DNA from 4 places in the Paenibacillus sp. EPM92 genome. Region 2 is predicted to be linked to each of the others. Evidence: riboswitches for the same ligand, from Rfam matches in the RefSeq annotation. Region 2 holds a riboswitch; each other region holds the start of a gene.
What was found. Region 2 has a riboswitch for cyclic di-GMP ahead of JMF85_RS18510 (GspE/PulE family protein). Riboswitches for the same ligand answer to the same signal wherever they lie in the genome.

Region 1 (4,018 bases), on a different contig from region 2:
CGATATGCAGAGCGGCGCATACCCGGCTTCCATCCACTTCCGCAGCTGCTCGCAGGCGGTGTCCAGCACCCAGTAGCCGATATCGACAATCGTGCCCGATTCTTCCGCCAGCGGAATAAATTCGTTGGGCGGGATCAATCCCTCCTCCGGGTGGTGCCAGCGAATCAAGGCTTCCGCTCCGGTCACACGCCCGCTCTCCATATCGACCTGCGGCTGGTAATGAAGCGCAAACTCCCCTTGTTTCAGCCCTTTGCGAATCCAGCCGTCCATGCGGAACCGCTCCTGCTCTTCCCGATGAATGAAAGGATCATACAACACGTACCGGTTCCTTCCCGATTGCTTCGCATGGTACATCGCTAAATCCGCAAACTGCAGCAATTGTTCCGCCTGTTGCCCGTGCTCGGGGAAGAGAGAGACGCCCACGCTGGCGGAAATATAATAGGACTTATCCTTATACAAGAACGGCGCCTGAAATCCCTCGAAAATGTCGTGGCAAAGCTCGTAAATAGAAGCCTGGCTCTCCGAATGCGGCACGATCATCGCAAACTCGTCTCCGCCTAAACGGAAGACGGTCGCGTCGAGCGCCGCTCTCTTCAGCAAAATATCGGCCACATGCTGCAGCAGCAAATCTCCGACATGATGGCCTTGCGAATCATTCACTTTCTTGAATCCGTCCAAACCGATAAGAATGACGGCAATTGATCCTTGATGATGCTTGACGGCGGATAATGACTCTTGGAGCCGCTGCTGGAACATAAACCGGTTCGGCAGGTCCGTCAATGTATCGTGGTACGCCAAATGCCGATTTTTCGCTTCTGCCAGCTTCGTTTCCGTAATATCCAATAAAGCGACGCATTGAAACCGCTCCCCGGCGGTATAGATGAATTCGCTGTCGGCGCGAACGAACCTGATGTCGCCTTGCCTGTTGTGAACCGCATATTCTCCTCTATACAGTGCTTCGCGCCGCGAATCCTCTGCCGGCTTCGCAGCGTCCTCCTCGCACGGGGTCAACCATTCATCCAGCCGGCGCATTGCCGGCTCCTGGTGCAAGGGTCCCAGCATCGCCTCCGTCTGGGCATTGGTTTCCCGGATGATACCGTTCCGGTCCACGATCAGAATCGACACCGGCGACATTTCGCACAATATCTTACGTTCGATAGAAAGCAGGAAATCATACTTCATCATCGCATACCGCATGAAAAACGCATAAATCAAAACGCCGAACATGCTAAGATCGGGCATCCACAGATCGTCCGGCACGATAGAAAATCGCTTATGAGAGGCAAGCAGCACCGCCCATGCTCCTCCGAGACCAACCCCCCACATCACCATCTGCAGTTGCTTGCGCTTGAGCTTCAATTGAAGAGCAGCCGCTTCGCGCAGACCGGCGCCGACCAAATAGAGCGACAGCCCCATCGTGTACACGGCCGTCACGACCGTCACCCCCATTAACAGCGGACTGACCTCATGATAACGCCATCCCCCGATCTCAGCGATCTCGATGTAGGACCACTGCGGAAAGAGCAAGGTCGATAGGCCCGAGAGGAGCGGCGCATAGCAAAGAATGAGCAACAAGGGGCGGCTCATCGCCCGGTCCCGCTCGCTCAGCAGCGCACAAAACCGGATGAGCAAACACATCGCCGCAAACGCGGGGAGATAAATAAACAAGTAGCTTATCTTGCCCGAAAAAGGAACCGTGAATAAGCTGGTCATAAAATTGCCGAACAACATAAGCATGGCGGAGAAGAAAAACAGTGAGGCGCATTGGTTCAACCGGTCACGCTTGTTGCGCTGCAGCGTTTCAACAGCCATATAGAATAGGATGAAAACAGGAGTTAAAAACAAACTGAGGGAAAGAAGAAAATAAAACATGTCTCTTACCTCCGAATCGAGTGCTGTGATGCCTCATTCAGTTACGGAGGGCTGATCGGTTCATTCCCCATAAACGGAAAACGGCAACTGGCTGGCATGCGGCGAATGGCGCGTAGCCCCTGTAGTTTTGCGTCCCATATTTTCATATGGTTTGCCTAAATTTTAGGTGATGTCTAGTTCTTTTATAGCATGCTTTGTCGAAAATTGAAAGCGTTTTTTGCAGGATGTATGATGCCCGGCGTTTCCTCCCGAATTTTGACGAATCGTAAAGCCGCCCCTGTTTGCGATTGCGGCGATCGTGTCCATCTTCTGGCGAACAGCACGAGGAGCCCTGCGAGTGTCCAGCCAGACAGTCGCAGGGCCGATCGTGATCCGGTCACCATTTTTGAGACGTATACCTGCATTCAGATGAATTACCCTTGGAAGGTAACTCGAATGTCCAGCAGCTCGGATCGGCTTCCGATACGCAGCGGCGGTCCCCATGAACCGAAGCCCGAGGAGACGATCGCATGCATGACGCCTTTGCGCAAATAACCCCAATCTAGTTCGAAAAGGCGCCGTGTAATCAAATGGTTCGGCATCATTTGGCCGCGGTGCGTGTGCCCGGACAGCATCAAGTCGACGCCCGCTTCGGCGGCTGCGCCGAGTTGATGCGGCTGATGATCCATCAGTATAATCGGCTTGGACCGATCCACGTTCGAGCTTTCCAGCAGCGCATCGACGGTAAGCCGTCCTTCGTTCGTGAAGCTCTCTACGGCGTGGTCTTTGCGCCCGGCGACATACAGACCGTCCTCGAGCTCCACGACGCGATCGAGCAGTACGTCGATGCCGATCGCCCGCATCCGCTCCACATACTCGGCGATATGGCCGCCGATATATTCGTGGTTGCCGAGCACGGCGTACACGCCGAGGGGAGCGCGCAGCCCGCTCATCACCTCAGCCATATTTTCGCGTACGAAAGGCTCTATGCTGTCGTCGAGCACATCCCCCGGCAGCAGAATGAGATCCGGCGCAAGCGATGCCACCCGCTCCGTCAGCCGGGAGAGATGCCGTTTGCCGACCATCGTGCCGAGGTGCAGATCCGAGGCGGCGGCAATGCGCAGCTCCTTGCGCCCTCCGCCCGGCTTCACGATCTCGATGTCGTAACGGCGGACGATAGGATTCCACGCGTTCCAGGAGCCGACCAGCAGCAGCACCGCCATGACGGCCAGTACGGCGGAGCCGACGACGGTGACGGCAACCGAGGCATCGGTTCCCGTTAAGATGAGCAGCCAGGCCGTCAGATCGGCGAGCGGCACGAGCAGAACCGCGTAGAACAACAGCCCAATTCCATAGGAACCGATAACCTTGAGCGCTTTGTACAACGCGTACGGCATCGCGCGGCGGGCCAGCATCGCGATCAAATACGAGAAAGCCAGCAGCACGTACACGAATATAAACAACGCGTCGGGGGCTGCGGGCATGACAACGTTCCAATACTGCAGGCCGCTCCATCCGATGAAAGCGCTCAGTCCCAAATAAGCGAGCAAGATCAGAACAAAAACGGGGATTCGACTTCTCATTTCATCTGGCTCCCTTGCTGTGAAAATGTTCATTTGCAAGTATTGTCTCATATTTCATGCCCACAGGTAAAATGCAGCCGGCTCGGGGAAAGCGGCAGCCGCTCCTGCTGCGCCTCCCCTTCGTTCAGCTTACAGTCCGATGGCAGCAGCTGCGCTAGAGGCACCGTACCGAAGAATCGAAAGGAACAGCACGTTTTTCCGTCCGAACCGGTCGGATAACGGTCCGCCAAAGAACGCCTTTTATCAGCCGGCCGCGTATTCGTGCATGTGACGGATATACTGGCCGACCATCGCATTCAGCGCTTCGCTCACGTCTTCAAGGTCCGCTTTCCCGGCCAGCTGCGTAAGAATACGCCCGACGGCCTCGTCGCATGCCGGTTTCAGCGACGGCTGCACCCGGCTGAAATCCTCCAGGTACGCCGGAACGAAGAAGCAATCGAGGGAATTCATCGCGTAGACGTACGGCTCGGCCCGCTCGTCGCCGCCATTCCACGCTTTCAGCTTGTCATAAAGCTCGCTTAACGTAATCAGTCCGAGTCTGTAGGTGCGCCGCGCATATTCGTAAGACGTCGGATCTATCAGGC
Region 2 (4,018 bases):
CGCGGTATGTAACGTTCCGAACACCAGGTGACCGGTTTCGGCCGCCGTGATGGCGGTGCTGATCGTCTCTAAGTCGCGCATCTCGCCGACCAGGATGACGTCGGGATCCTGACGCAGAGCGGCACGCAAGCCGCTCGCGAACGAAGCGGTGTCAACGCCGATTTCACGCTGGTTGACAATGCAGGATTTATGGTTGTGAACAAACTCGATCGGGTCTTCGAGCGTAATAATGTGATCGTTGCGGGTCCGGTTGATGTAGTCCAGAATCGCCGCCAGCGTCGTCGATTTCCCGCTTCCCGTCGGCCCCGTGACCAAGAGCAGGCCCTGCGGCTTCTTCGCGAACTCTTCGGCCATCGCTGGCAGCCCGAGCGCTTCCATCTGCGGGATTTTGCTCGGAATCAGGCGGATCGTCAAGCTGACGTTTCCCTTCTGTTGAAAAGCGTTGACACGATACCGGGACACATCCGGTATTCCATAGGAAAAGTCCAGGTCGCCCTTGCTCATAAACGATTGATACTGTTCGTTCGTCATCAGCTCCCGGGCCAGCTCGACCGTGCGGGCAGGCGTCAGCACCTCGCCGTTAACCGGCTTGAGATCGCCGTGAATCCGAAACACGGCCGGCGAATGTACGGTAATATGAATATCTGAAGCTTTCTTCTCATAAGCCAGCTTCAACAAGTCAATTACGCTCAAATCAGCCCCCCCCAATTTCCCATTTATTATCATTATACGCATAATCCGGGTGATCTGCCATTAAATATTAGTTAATTCGAACTATTTCCTTATAGCGAACATACATCTATAGAACTATGTATTAGAAATGCTTATGATTCATTCCCGATCACTCTGAATATTTCAGACAGCGTCGTATAACCCGCAGCCGCTTTCGCAAGCCCATCCTTGACAAGCGGGACATAAGACTGGGTCAGCGCATAGGCGCGGTAATCGCTGTCCGGCCTCTTCTGCAGGATCATGGACCGGAGCGTATCGTCGAGCGTCAAGATTTCATGAATCGCCAGCCGTCCCCGATACCCGCTGCGGCCGCATTCTGCGCAGCCTTGGCCCTTCTTCAACGTTTGCGCCTCAAAACCGTGAGCCTCGAACAGCTTCCGTTCATCCTCGGACGGCGAATACGCTACGGAACACGAAGGACAAACTCGCCTCACCAAGCGCTGAGCGACGATGCTGTTGACCGACGAAGAGACGAGGAACGGTTCGACGCCCATATCGATCAGCCGGGTGATGGCGTTCACAGCACTGTTCGTATGCAGCGTACTCAACACCATATGACCGGTCATCGCGGCGCGGACAGCGATCTCCGCCGTTTCCACATCGCGGATTTCTCCGATCATGACGATGTTCGGATCTTGACGAAGAATCGCCCGCAGTCCCCGGGCGAAACTTAAACCGGTTACCGGATTGACCTGAACCTGGTTAATGCCTTGCAGCTGATACTCCACCGGATCCTCAATCGTAATGATGTTGACGTCCTCATGATTAAGCCTCGACAAAGCGGAATACAGCGTGGTCGTCTTCCCGCTTCCCGTCGGCCCCGTAATCAGTACGACACCGTGCGCGCCTTGAATCCCTTTCATAAACAATCCCAAGTTATGCTCCGAAAGCCCGAGCTTCTCGATATCCGTAAGGGCGCTGCCGAGGTCGAGCACCCGCATCACGACCTTCTCGCCGTGAATAGTCGGGAGCGTGGAGATCCGAATATCGACCTTCCGGAATTCAATATCCATCTCCACCCGGCCATCCTGCGGCAGACGTCGTTCGGCGACGTTCAAGTTCGCCATGATCTTGACCCTGGCAATAATGACGCTCTGCATGTGAGGCGGCAGTGAACGCTCCGTACGCATAACGCCGTCCACCCTGTACCTGATGCGAAGACTGTCTTCCTGCGGATCAATGTGAATGTCGCTGGCGCCGATCTGAACCGCTTGAATTATAATCTGATTCACGGTCTTGACAACCGGCGAATCGTCGTCTTCCCGGGTCTGCGGCCTCGCTTCCTCGATCTCCCGGTTCTGCAGGATTTGACTGATCTGCTCGACCGATTCCTGCAAGCCGTAATAACGCTTGATCGCCCGCTGCAGCTCGTCCCGAGCCGCAATAGTCGGTTCGATGCGAAGTCCCGTGCTCATGCGCAGCTCGTCGATGGCGAAATAATCGAGCGGGTCGGCCATCGCCAGAATCAGCTTGTTGCCTTCCGTACGCACCGGGAGCACTTGATGCTGTTCGGCAAGCCGCTGAGGAATAAGATTAATGACCTTCGGATCGATCTTTTGGCGATATAACTGGATGTGAGGGATGCCCAGCTGGAACTCGAGCACTTCGATCAATTGCTGTTCGGTGATGTAGTTGCGGTTAATAAGAAATTCGCCGAGCCGCATCTTCGTTTCCCGCTGTTCCTGCAGAGCCGTCGACAGCTGCTCTGGAGTCAACAGCCCCGCCTCCACGAGCAGGTCGCCGATCCGTTTCCGTAGAGCCACTACGCGTTCCCCCCGATCCGAATATGTACCCAAGCCCCAAACGATAAAGTCCTTGAAAACAAAAACAACCCGACTTCAAAAAGTCAGGTCGGTTGCGCTAGTTGCTCACAGCTGTCCAAGCGCCCACATGAAGACAGCCGTTCATCGCATCATCTGAAGAAATAATATGAAAATCATGCCCTATCTACTATTATTTAAGCACAATTCATACGAAGTCGTCAATGAAAAATAGACCTTAAACCCTATAATTTCGTCATAATTCGACAAATATTATTCGAATTTGCCCTAGACTAGACGAATGGCGGGGCCCACGCTTTCTTTTTCCAGTCGAAGGAATAACCCGTCACTTTCATATCGCGATCCAGCATCACATCGACACCGAACGGCAGCTGATGATTATACCAGAAGCGGACATCCCTCCACTTCACGACATAACCGTCCTGTCCTGCCGAACAAGAGACATGAATCCGCTGCGCAAACTGCAGGAAGGCTCTTACGCCGTCCGTTGACTTGGAAGCCTCGACAATCGAATCGAATGCTTCCTTGACGTAGATGTCTTTCACCTCGACATGCTTCCCCCGCACATGACCTGTATAAAAGCAATCCTCCGTTTCCACCACGAACTGCCATCGAAACCAGTGAAACCCGGGCGCAACCTGATAAATGCCTTCGTAAGGCAGCTGGTGCCGGACGCGAGCTACGACGCGGAGGTGATGTGCCGCGCGGACTGCGATATATCCCGCCGTCACCGCATAAACGGCCACAAACAACAGGCCCGGATTCGTCCCCGACGCTATCCACCATAGAACGCCCCCGGCATGCAGGGCAAACAGGAACGGATCGAAAATCGATAATACGTCCAGATGCTGCCACTTTCGGGTAAACGGACGAAAGCACTGAACGCCGTAAGCGTTAAACCAGTCCAGCAATACGTGGAAACCTACCGCGGCAAATATCCAGGCCAGCAGCAGGCCGACATGCGCCCACACCCCGAACGTCCAGGCGATCGGCAGCGCCAACACTAGCGGCCAAACGAACAGCGCCGGCAGCGAATGCGTTACGCCGCGATGCACCCGAATATAGGTCGAGTAACCGCGAACTCTCGCCAATGTATCGAAATCCGGCGCTTGCGAACCGACCATCGTCGCCGTCAGCATCGCTTGAAACAAAACCGGATCAGCGGACACCTCCGGATGTAGCATGGCCAAGCCCGTCAGCGTCGTCCCGAATAACAGATGGCTACCCGTATCCATCTCGGACACCCCCTGCCGTTTAGGCGGAATGCGTTTCTTTCCCTGCGTCTTGTTCCGCTTCAGTACGGCATTCCTGCTCCCACCGTTCCTGAGCGTTAAACCAATAAAACCATTGCGCCGGATGTTCGCGTATCACGCGTTCCATGAACCGATTCAACAAACGGGTCGCCTCGGAACGGGTGGAACGGCTGAAAGACGAGGATAAGTGAAGCGCCGGTTCAAACGTTAACCGGTGAACAAACCCGCGATCCCGCCGCCCGTAGAACGGAA
Region 3 (4,018 bases), on a different contig from region 2:
AGTAGGAAACAGGCAGCTTGAGCAGCTTCTGCCACAACCGGTGCCGCAGATTGGAGACGATTTGCTGGCCGATCCGGCTGAGCAAATACGTGGAAATGCCGGCTGTAACCGCCTGCGCGATGAAAGCAAGACCGATGCCGGCCATTTGCACGGCATTCAGGTTCGCGAGCGAGAAGTTATCGACTACATGCTTCGTCAGCAGGGGAATCACGAGTCCCGAGAGCGTCGTGACGAGATTGAGCGAAAGCGCCAGCGCGAGCAGCGTCTTGGACGGCTTCGTCTGTAGAATAAGCCGGACGAACGGGTTCCAGCCGGCTGTCGATGGAGAGGTTTCTTGTGTCATATAAAGGAAATTCCTCCTTCAGATCGGGTGCTGAATGGTGCGGCGCTCTTAGTTCGCCCGATGCTTCCAGTGTACCAGTGCGGCGTGAACGATATATGAACAAGGTGTGCCGTCTGTCCGGCAATCGGCAGCAGACTGTGCGCGGGCGCGGGTGGGTAAATGCTACTCCCTAGCATGCCATACTCACGGTCGAAACACAAAACGCACGAACGTGCTTCTGCTTGTCCCTGATTCTAATCTTATATTGCCATCCGCCCCTAAATGTCCCATACTAGAGTTACTTATGAAATTAAAGTGGAGGTGCTGCTTTATGCAAATAGACGTCTACTCCGATATGGTGTGCCCTTGGTGCCGGATCGGCAAGCAAAACTTAAAGGACGCTTTGGCCGCATGGTCCGGCGGCAAGGAAGCGACGATTCGCGTCCGCTCGTTCCAGCTTGATCCGTCGCTGCCGCCCGAAGGACTTCCCTTCCACGACGCGATGGGCAAAAAGATGGGCGGTCCCGCCGGGGTAGCGCAGGTGACGGAGCGCGTCACGCAAGCGGGCGCGGCGGTGGGCGTCACCTTCCGCTTCGATCGGGTGACCCGGATGCCCAGCACGCTGCTGGCGCATCGGCTCGTCGCGCTGCTGCCGGAGGATCGGCAAGCTGCGCTCGTAGACGGGATCATGAAGGCCTACTTCGAGGATGGCCAGGATATCGCGCAGCTGGAGGTGCTGCTGGCTATCGCCGCAGCCCAGGGACATGCCCCCGAAACGCTGCGCAGCCGCCTGGAGCAAGGCGAAGGCGCCGAGCGGGTGAACGCCGATCAGGAAGAAGCGGCTCGCATCGGCGTTACCGGCGTTCCCTTCTTCGTGTTCGATAACAAGTACGCGCTCTCCGGCGCTTATCCCGCTGAGCAAATGATCAAGGTGATGGAGCAAATCGTCTCCGAAGCGCAAGGCTAAGCCGTTAGCCAGGCGCAGCCGTAAAACAAAAAAGCAGCCGTCGTTCCCGAAGGGAGGCTGCTTTTTTCCGTTATGAAAATCAAATCCCTTGTTCTGGCCGGCGATGCGCTAGCCCAAAATTTTGGAGATCGCTTCGCCTACCCGATCTTTCTGAAACGGCTTCACGATAAAATCCCTCGCCCCTGCTTGAATGGCCTGCAGAACCATCCCTTGCTGCCCCATTGCCGAGCACATGATGATTTTGGCGCCAGCGTCTATGCTCTTAATGTTCTTAACGGCTTCGATCCCGTCCATATCGGGCATTGTAATATCCATCGTCACCAGATCCGGGCGAAACTTCTCATAAGCCGCAATGGCTTCTATGCCGTTCTGCGCTTCGGCCACCACCTGGTGCCCGAACTCGGTTATCATCTGCTTCAGCATCATGCGCATGAAAGCTGCGTCATCCACGATCATAATGTTAGCCATCCGTTGTCTGCTCCTTCGAAATTAAAATGAACTGCCGATCAACAGCAGCCGGCAATCATGAGCGTAGGGTTGTCGGCTAATGAAACTTCTTGTCCCGTCGTCAGGTAGCGAACGACCGGCCGCTGCATATGATCGGTGATTTTCGTCACGATCGCGTTATCGCCGGTTTGCATCCGAATTTTCGTTCCTGGCGGGTACGAGGGAACGGCTCTTACGAAAGCCTTGACCACATCCGCGTTATAGTTGATGCTGCTCGTAGCCATGATGCGTTCCATCGCATCGTGAGGAGCCGCATCCTGCACCGAGATCAGGTTCTCGTACAGATTGCACACGCCGCAAATTTGCGCATACTCGTGAAAGGTTGCCCCGGAGATGCCGCGCGGGTATCCATGGCCGTCGAGGGTTTCATGATGTTGATACGCAATATGCGCCGACAGCAGACTGAATTCGCGAATGCCGCGGATCAGGTTGAAACCGGCCTCGGGATGCCCCGTCTCTTGTTGCGCCGTCACTTTGCCGATATCGTGAAGCAAACAGCCTACCGCCAAATCGCGAAGCATCAGGTCGTTGTAACCGAGCGCCTTGCCGACCTGGAGCGCCAGCAAAGCCACGTTGACGGCATGAGCGTAAGGCTTCAGCTCTTCCGCAAGCGTTCTCGAAGGCACCGGGATGACGACCGGCCGGCTTTGAACTTCTCTGATCAGACGGCTGACGCCTGTCAGCACATTTCGGATGGGAAAAGCTTTTTTCGCCTTGACGGCGGCATAAGCCTCCTGCACGTTGTCGATGACATCCATCCAGGTGGGCATGTCCATCATTTCTTCCAAGGTGATCCCCTTGGACTCGGCGTCCTCAATGATCAATTGCTTGATGCCGACCTGGATCAGCTTCTCCAGATACCTCGGATGAATGGTGTTGTTGGCCGCAAGCAGCATGCGCCGCTTGTTGTCGTATACGGGCTGAGCCAGCATCATGGCTTGTTCGTTGTATTCGGTAATCGGGATAAATCTCATCAAGCTCACTTCCCTTTTCATCAAAGTCGATTGGTTTGTCCGATGCGCCGCCGTTGAAGTTCCTTACCGCTGCTCCTCGTTACTCGACCTTCAAAAAAGAAACTACCTCAGCCAAATATCAGGTAGTTTGTCGCGATCTAGCCTCGATGGCAGCCCAGCCGTCATAGCTTCCGCATTAGACCTGTGGCTTTGCGTCCTTATCTTTCAATAAGTTTGCCTTTACATAGGTTGTTAGAACTAATTTCCATATAAACTCTTAGCTCAGCATAGCACATACGAACTAATATTGTAAATAATGATCACTTTTTGTCGAACAAAAAAACCGCCCGAAGCGTCGGACGGTCCTGCCGTATAAAACTTATGCGTTCGCACTTTTGGTTTTTCTGCCTGGAGTCACGAATTATGTTGCGTTTCTGGCAATCGCCGGGTCAGGTATACTGCACCAAGTGGCTTACCATTTGGTCGACGAGGCTCTCGTGCACAGCGGCGTTGTTCATCAGCGGTTGGCGGGTGCGGATGAAGAAGCAGTTTTTCTTCGGGCGGTCCCGGTTCAGGCTCCGCCAGTGATGCTCCAGCTCCGCGCAGCGATCCTCCGAATCGGCAATATCGACCAGGAACACCACATGGTCGCTGTCAAGCTCGGACAGCTCCTGCACCGAAGCGACATCGAGAAAGCTCATGTTCCGGACAAGTGCCGGTGGCGTCACCTGCAGATCGTCGTAGAACAAATCTTTCATCTTCCGCATCTGCATGCCGAATACGCGAAACCCCAGACCCGAAGCGTTGACAAGCAGCACCGACTCGTCCCCGAGCCGTTTGCGCACCAGATAACGCGCATTCTCCGTCTTCACTTCGAAATAGGACAGCCAACGCTCGGCTACCGTCGATATGTCGAGCGCCCGGCTAATATCGAGCAGGCGTTCTTTCCAGGAATAACGCTTCCAGTCGAGCATGACGACCGGAGCGATGCGGGACAAGGCGCGATGCACATCATCCGTTACCGGCGGGATGAAGATGAACTCCGGCGCCTCCTCCGCTACCTTGCGCAGTCCCTCCTCCGGAGCTTCCCACCACCCGCGTTCCAGAACGAGATGGGGAGTAATGCCGAGCACGGACAGATCTCCGAGGAAGATCGGCGCCAGACAGGCGATCTTCCTTCTCGCCGACAACGCATATTCTGTCGGAGACATCCCCATATGCTTCTTGAACAACCGGCTGAAATAGTACTCGTCCGGATACCCGACCGAA
Region 4 (4,018 bases), on a different contig from region 2:
GGTCATGCGGTATAGAAAAAGCCGGACTTTCCAAGAGATCGACTCTTGAAAAAGCCCGGCTAAAGCCATGATGGCGGTTTATACGACCGTATACCTTCGAATTACCTGCTGAAGCTCCTGCGCCGAAGCATGCAGCGCCTCGGCGGATGCATGAATTTCCTGCATGGTCGCAAGCTGCTCCTGCGACGATGAGGACACCTGCAGCGCATTGTCGGCGGATACGCGGGAAATGCTGACGATTTCGCCCATGGAGGCGGTCACCTGCTGCGTACCGGCCGACATTTGCTCCGCGGCCGCCGATACTTCTTGAATTTGATGGGCCACATGCTCGACCGCGCTCATGATCTGTTCGAACGCGTCACCGGTTTGCTTGATGACCTCTTGACCTCGTTTCGTTTCAAGTACGCCTTCGTTCATATGTACGGACGCATCCTTCGTTTGCCCTTGAATGTGTTGAATCAGCTCGCTAATTTGAGCGGCGGCCGTCTTCGTTTGTTCTGCCAGCTTCTTCACCTCGGAAGCGACCACCATAAACCCGGCCCCGTGTTCGCCGGCTCTAGCGGCTTCAATAGAGGCGTTAAGCGCCAGCAAATTCGTTTGGATGGCGACGTCCGTAATCAAGCTGCTGATGCTGCCGATTTCTTGCGATCGTGCGCCCAGCTCCTCAATGACCTTGGCGGAAGTGTCGACGTGCTTGTGAATATTTTCCATCTGCTTGACAGCCTTGCGGACAGCGTCGTTCCCTTTCTGCGCAAGCTGGGACGTTTGCGTTGCGGCTTCGGAGACACTGGAAGACGTCTCGGCGATCCGCTGTACGCCCTGAGCCATTTCTTCCATGGCTGTGGACGTTTCTTCCGCGCCCTTCAGCTGCGTATTCGCACCCTGGGCAACTTCCTGAATGGCATCCGTGATCCGATTGCTGGTCTCGGTCGACTGGGAAGCGCTTTGCGTCAACGACTGGGCGGAGACCGCCACCCGTTCCGATACGGTAATGCTCGTCTGAATGGCGTTGCGGAACGCCTCGGTCATCTGATTGAACGAGTTGCCCACAATGGCAAGCTCGTCCCGGGTTTGAAGCTGTACCCGCGAGGTGAGATTGCCGTTTGTCACTTCCGTGGCCGTTTGCTCCAACGCGGAGACGGCTCGTTTGACTGACAAATAAAAGCTTATAAAAATATAGAGCAAGGCGAGCGTGATGAGCAGACCCAACAAGACGAGCAGCGTATTCTTCTGATGTAAGCCAGTTAGCTTCGTCTGCAGCAGATGCTCATAAGCCTTCAGCTCGGTGTCGTAATGAATTTGAGTTTGCTTGACGAGATTAGACAGGTCATCGAATACCGCTTTGGGAGTCTGATCTACTTGTTTAGGTATGATGATCTGATTGTTTATCCAGCGATTCAGTTGGAGAACGAGCTGGTTATGCTCCTGCCAAGCATCGAGAAGTTCGAAGCTCAGCATCTCGTTCTCCGTTCGGAGCGATTCAAGGTTGCCTTTAACGTTGTCCATCGACGTGCGGATTTGGTCCAGCAGCGATGTCAGGGTTCGTTCTTCCGCGGTGAAAATCGGCGTTTTCGCCCCCGCGTAATGAACGGCCAGAGCACGTGCTCGTCCGACGCGATCCATCAGAGTGGGGAATTGGCGGACTGTCGAGTCCATTAAATAATAGCTGTCTAGCTGGGAATCGAGCACGAGATGCGACGCATTGGCGATTCGCGTGATGATCGCCCGGGTATCCGTCAAGATGGCACCGTATTGGTCCAATGCATCTTGACCCGTGAGGCTGACGCCCCTGCCTTTCAGTTCCGACCATTTCGATTGAAGAGCTTTCCATTGTTCCGTCGAATTCAAGCTCTCGCCTAACCGGCCATCCAATTCGTTCAGCCCGGCCACGATTTGATTCAGGGCTTCCTCATTGGCAGCTAATTGGGACTTCAAATCTTTATCGCCGTGTATGGAACCGACAATCAATGCGCGGTGAACATCGACCGCGATCAGAAAGTCGTTTAACCGGCTCACGTACTCCAGACCGACCTGCTTTTGCTCGGTGAGAGCGATTTCTTTGGCGGACGCGGACAATTGCAAATACAAGAAGATGCTGAGCGGTACGAGCACAAGCAGTCCGATTAATAAAAACTTACTGGCATATTTGAAGCGGTTCATAAGCCCGATGCCGGGGGTGAAAATAATGAGGAACTTCTGTCTGCGCTGAGTTCGATTACCGTTTGCCATGCTAATGCCCTCCTGATTGTTGATTGAATACATAAAAAAGAGACCAGCCATCACCGGTCTCCGCGCCAGGTACCAGAGCCGAGCGTTCGGAAGCTGGCTGGCATACGAAACTCCCGTTTCGTGAAGCCCCTGTAGCTTTGCGGCCTGCACTTTCGTACAGTGTGCCTTTTCGTGTCTTATTTCCTAGATCCAGTCGTTTATATGAGCTTATCATACTATTATGTAATAGAATTGTAAAGATTTGTAGAAAGTTGTTCCAAAATGTAGAAAGGAACGGAATTTAGTCTTAATGCTATCGTACAGAGTCGGAGAGCGGCGGCCGGCTTTCGCCGCCGGTGCAGGTCCGGATTTGCGCAGCCTGGCCGCTTGGGACGCGTCCTGCCGCTTTACTTCGCCTTAAAATGAACGACGGCGCTGTACGACAACTTGCCCGCATTGGGATCAAATACGGTGTGGTGCTGAACGGCAAATACGTCCAACATGAGCGCTTTGTTGTTTTCAATTTGCTGGTCGATTTGACGCTCCAGCGATTTCAAGTCGTACGCTTGAAAAAACTCCACCTTGTTTTCGATTCTTTCCAAACGGAACTCCACGGTAAATCCTCCTCGATCTCGGGTAGTATGCTGCTCTTATGATCACATCTTAACAGTATGCCGGGACGGATGCACGTACTTTCCGTTATCGGCTCCTCCCTCCGCGAACGCCTATCCCATCGCCTGCATAGGATGTAGGACTTCACGAGTCAAGGCGGGAGGGTGGTTTCGAGTGGATATTCAACTGGTTCCTCTGCATGGCGTGTACCTCGCGTTTATCGTTTTCATCATGGCGCTACTTATTATGAGACGCGACACGGCCATGATTTGCGTGGTCGGGATTTTGACGCTCGGCCTGCTGGCGACGGAAACCTTAAGCGGCTCCGTAGCCGGTATTTTTAACAGCTTTATTTATGCCACGAAGGAATTGATCGGCACCATTTTCATTATTTCCATCATCGTGGCGATGAGCAGGGTGTTGATCCAAACCGGCGTGAACGAGATGATGGTCGCGCCGCTGACCCGATTTTTGCGTACGCCGGCCTTAGCGTTCTGGGGGATCGGTCTGATTATGATGGTCACGTCCTTCTTCTTCTGGCCGTCGCCTGCTGTTGCGCTGATCGGCGCGGTGCTGCTGCCCGTTGCTGTCCGGGTCGGATTGCCGGCGCTGGGCGCTGCGATCGCGATGAACCTGTTCGGGCACGGCATCGCGCTTTCCGGCGATTATATCATTCAGGGCGCGCCCAAGCTAACGGCCGATGCGGCCGGTTTGCCGGTAACGGCGGTCATGGAAGCAAGCATTCCGCTTGTAGTCATGATGGGGCTTGTAACGACCGTCACGGCCTACTGGATGATGCGCCGCGATATGAAGAACGGCACGTGGCGGGACGGACTCGTGACGGGCGGCTCCGCTCCGGATAGCCTCAACGGAGCGGAAGGTATACCCGCAGCCGGTACGGTTGCGCTTCCGCTGCGCGTTAAGCAATGGCTGGCGGTACTCATTCCGCTGTTATTTGCGGCGGACCTTGCAGCGATGATCTTGCTCCGCCTGCAAGGCGGAGATGCAACCGCACTCATCGGCGGTACGGCGGTGCTCATTCTGATCGTCATGGCGCTGCTGGCTCATCGAAATCGGGGCTTGGAACAAACGACTGTGTATTTGATCGAAGGGTTTCAATTCGGCTTTAAAGTGTTCGGGCCTGTTATTCCGATTGCCGCCTTCTTTTACCTTGGCGATGCGGCCTTCACCGAACTGT

Region 1: it holds a riboswitch for cyclic di-GMP, as region 2 does, so the genes downstream of both, JMF85_RS08075 (EAL domain-containing protein) here and JMF85_RS18510 (GspE/PulE family protein) in region 2, are expected to answer to the same signal.
Region 3: it holds a riboswitch for cyclic di-GMP, as region 2 does, so the genes downstream of both, JMF85_RS03745 (HD-GYP domain-containing protein) here and JMF85_RS18510 (GspE/PulE family protein) in region 2, are expected to answer to the same signal.
Region 4: it holds a riboswitch for cyclic di-GMP, as region 2 does, so the genes downstream of both, JMF85_RS21160 (methyl-accepting chemotaxis protein) here and JMF85_RS18510 (GspE/PulE family protein) in region 2, are expected to answer to the same signal.

Annotation. Positions count from the first base shown of each region.
Region 1 covers NZ_BCPS01000043.1:54,250-58,267, reverse strand. Annotated here, with positions in the region: gene JMF85_RS08075 (EAL domain-containing protein) at 1-1,872, opposite strand, end outside; cyclic di-GMP riboswitch class I at 1,952-2,038, opposite strand; gene JMF85_RS08070 (metallophosphoesterase) at 2,286-3,434, opposite strand; gene JMF85_RS08065 (hypothetical protein) at 3,482-3,664, opposite strand; gene JMF85_RS08060 (hypothetical protein) at 3,678-4,018, opposite strand, start outside.
Region 2 covers NZ_BCPS01000077.1:87,959-91,976, forward strand. Annotated here, with positions in the region: gene JMF85_RS18505 (type IV pilus twitching motility protein PilT) at 1-693, opposite strand, end outside; gene JMF85_RS18510 (GspE/PulE family protein) at 825-2,495, opposite strand; cyclic di-GMP riboswitch class II at 2,575-2,656, opposite strand; gene JMF85_RS18515 (metal-dependent hydrolase) at 2,786-3,748, opposite strand; gene JMF85_RS18520 (lysophospholipid acyltransferase family protein) at 3,768-4,018, opposite strand, start outside.
Region 3 covers NZ_BCPS01000023.1:16,487-20,504, forward strand. Annotated here, with positions in the region: gene JMF85_RS03730 (ABC transporter ATP-binding protein) at 1-343, opposite strand, end outside; gene JMF85_RS03735 (DsbA family oxidoreductase) at 654-1,289, shown strand; gene JMF85_RS03740 (response regulator) at 1,398-1,757, opposite strand; gene JMF85_RS03745 (HD-GYP domain-containing protein) at 1,796-2,770, opposite strand; cyclic di-GMP riboswitch class I at 2,916-2,998, opposite strand; gene JMF85_RS03750 (AraC family transcriptional regulator) at 3,199-4,018, opposite strand, start outside.
Region 4 covers NZ_BCPS01000082.1:6,315-10,332, reverse strand. Annotated here, with positions in the region: gene JMF85_RS21160 (methyl-accepting chemotaxis protein) at 79-2,229, opposite strand; cyclic di-GMP riboswitch class I at 2,315-2,405, opposite strand; gene JMF85_RS21155 (YrzA family protein) at 2,616-2,822, opposite strand; gene JMF85_RS21150 (hypothetical protein) at 2,995-4,018, shown strand, end outside.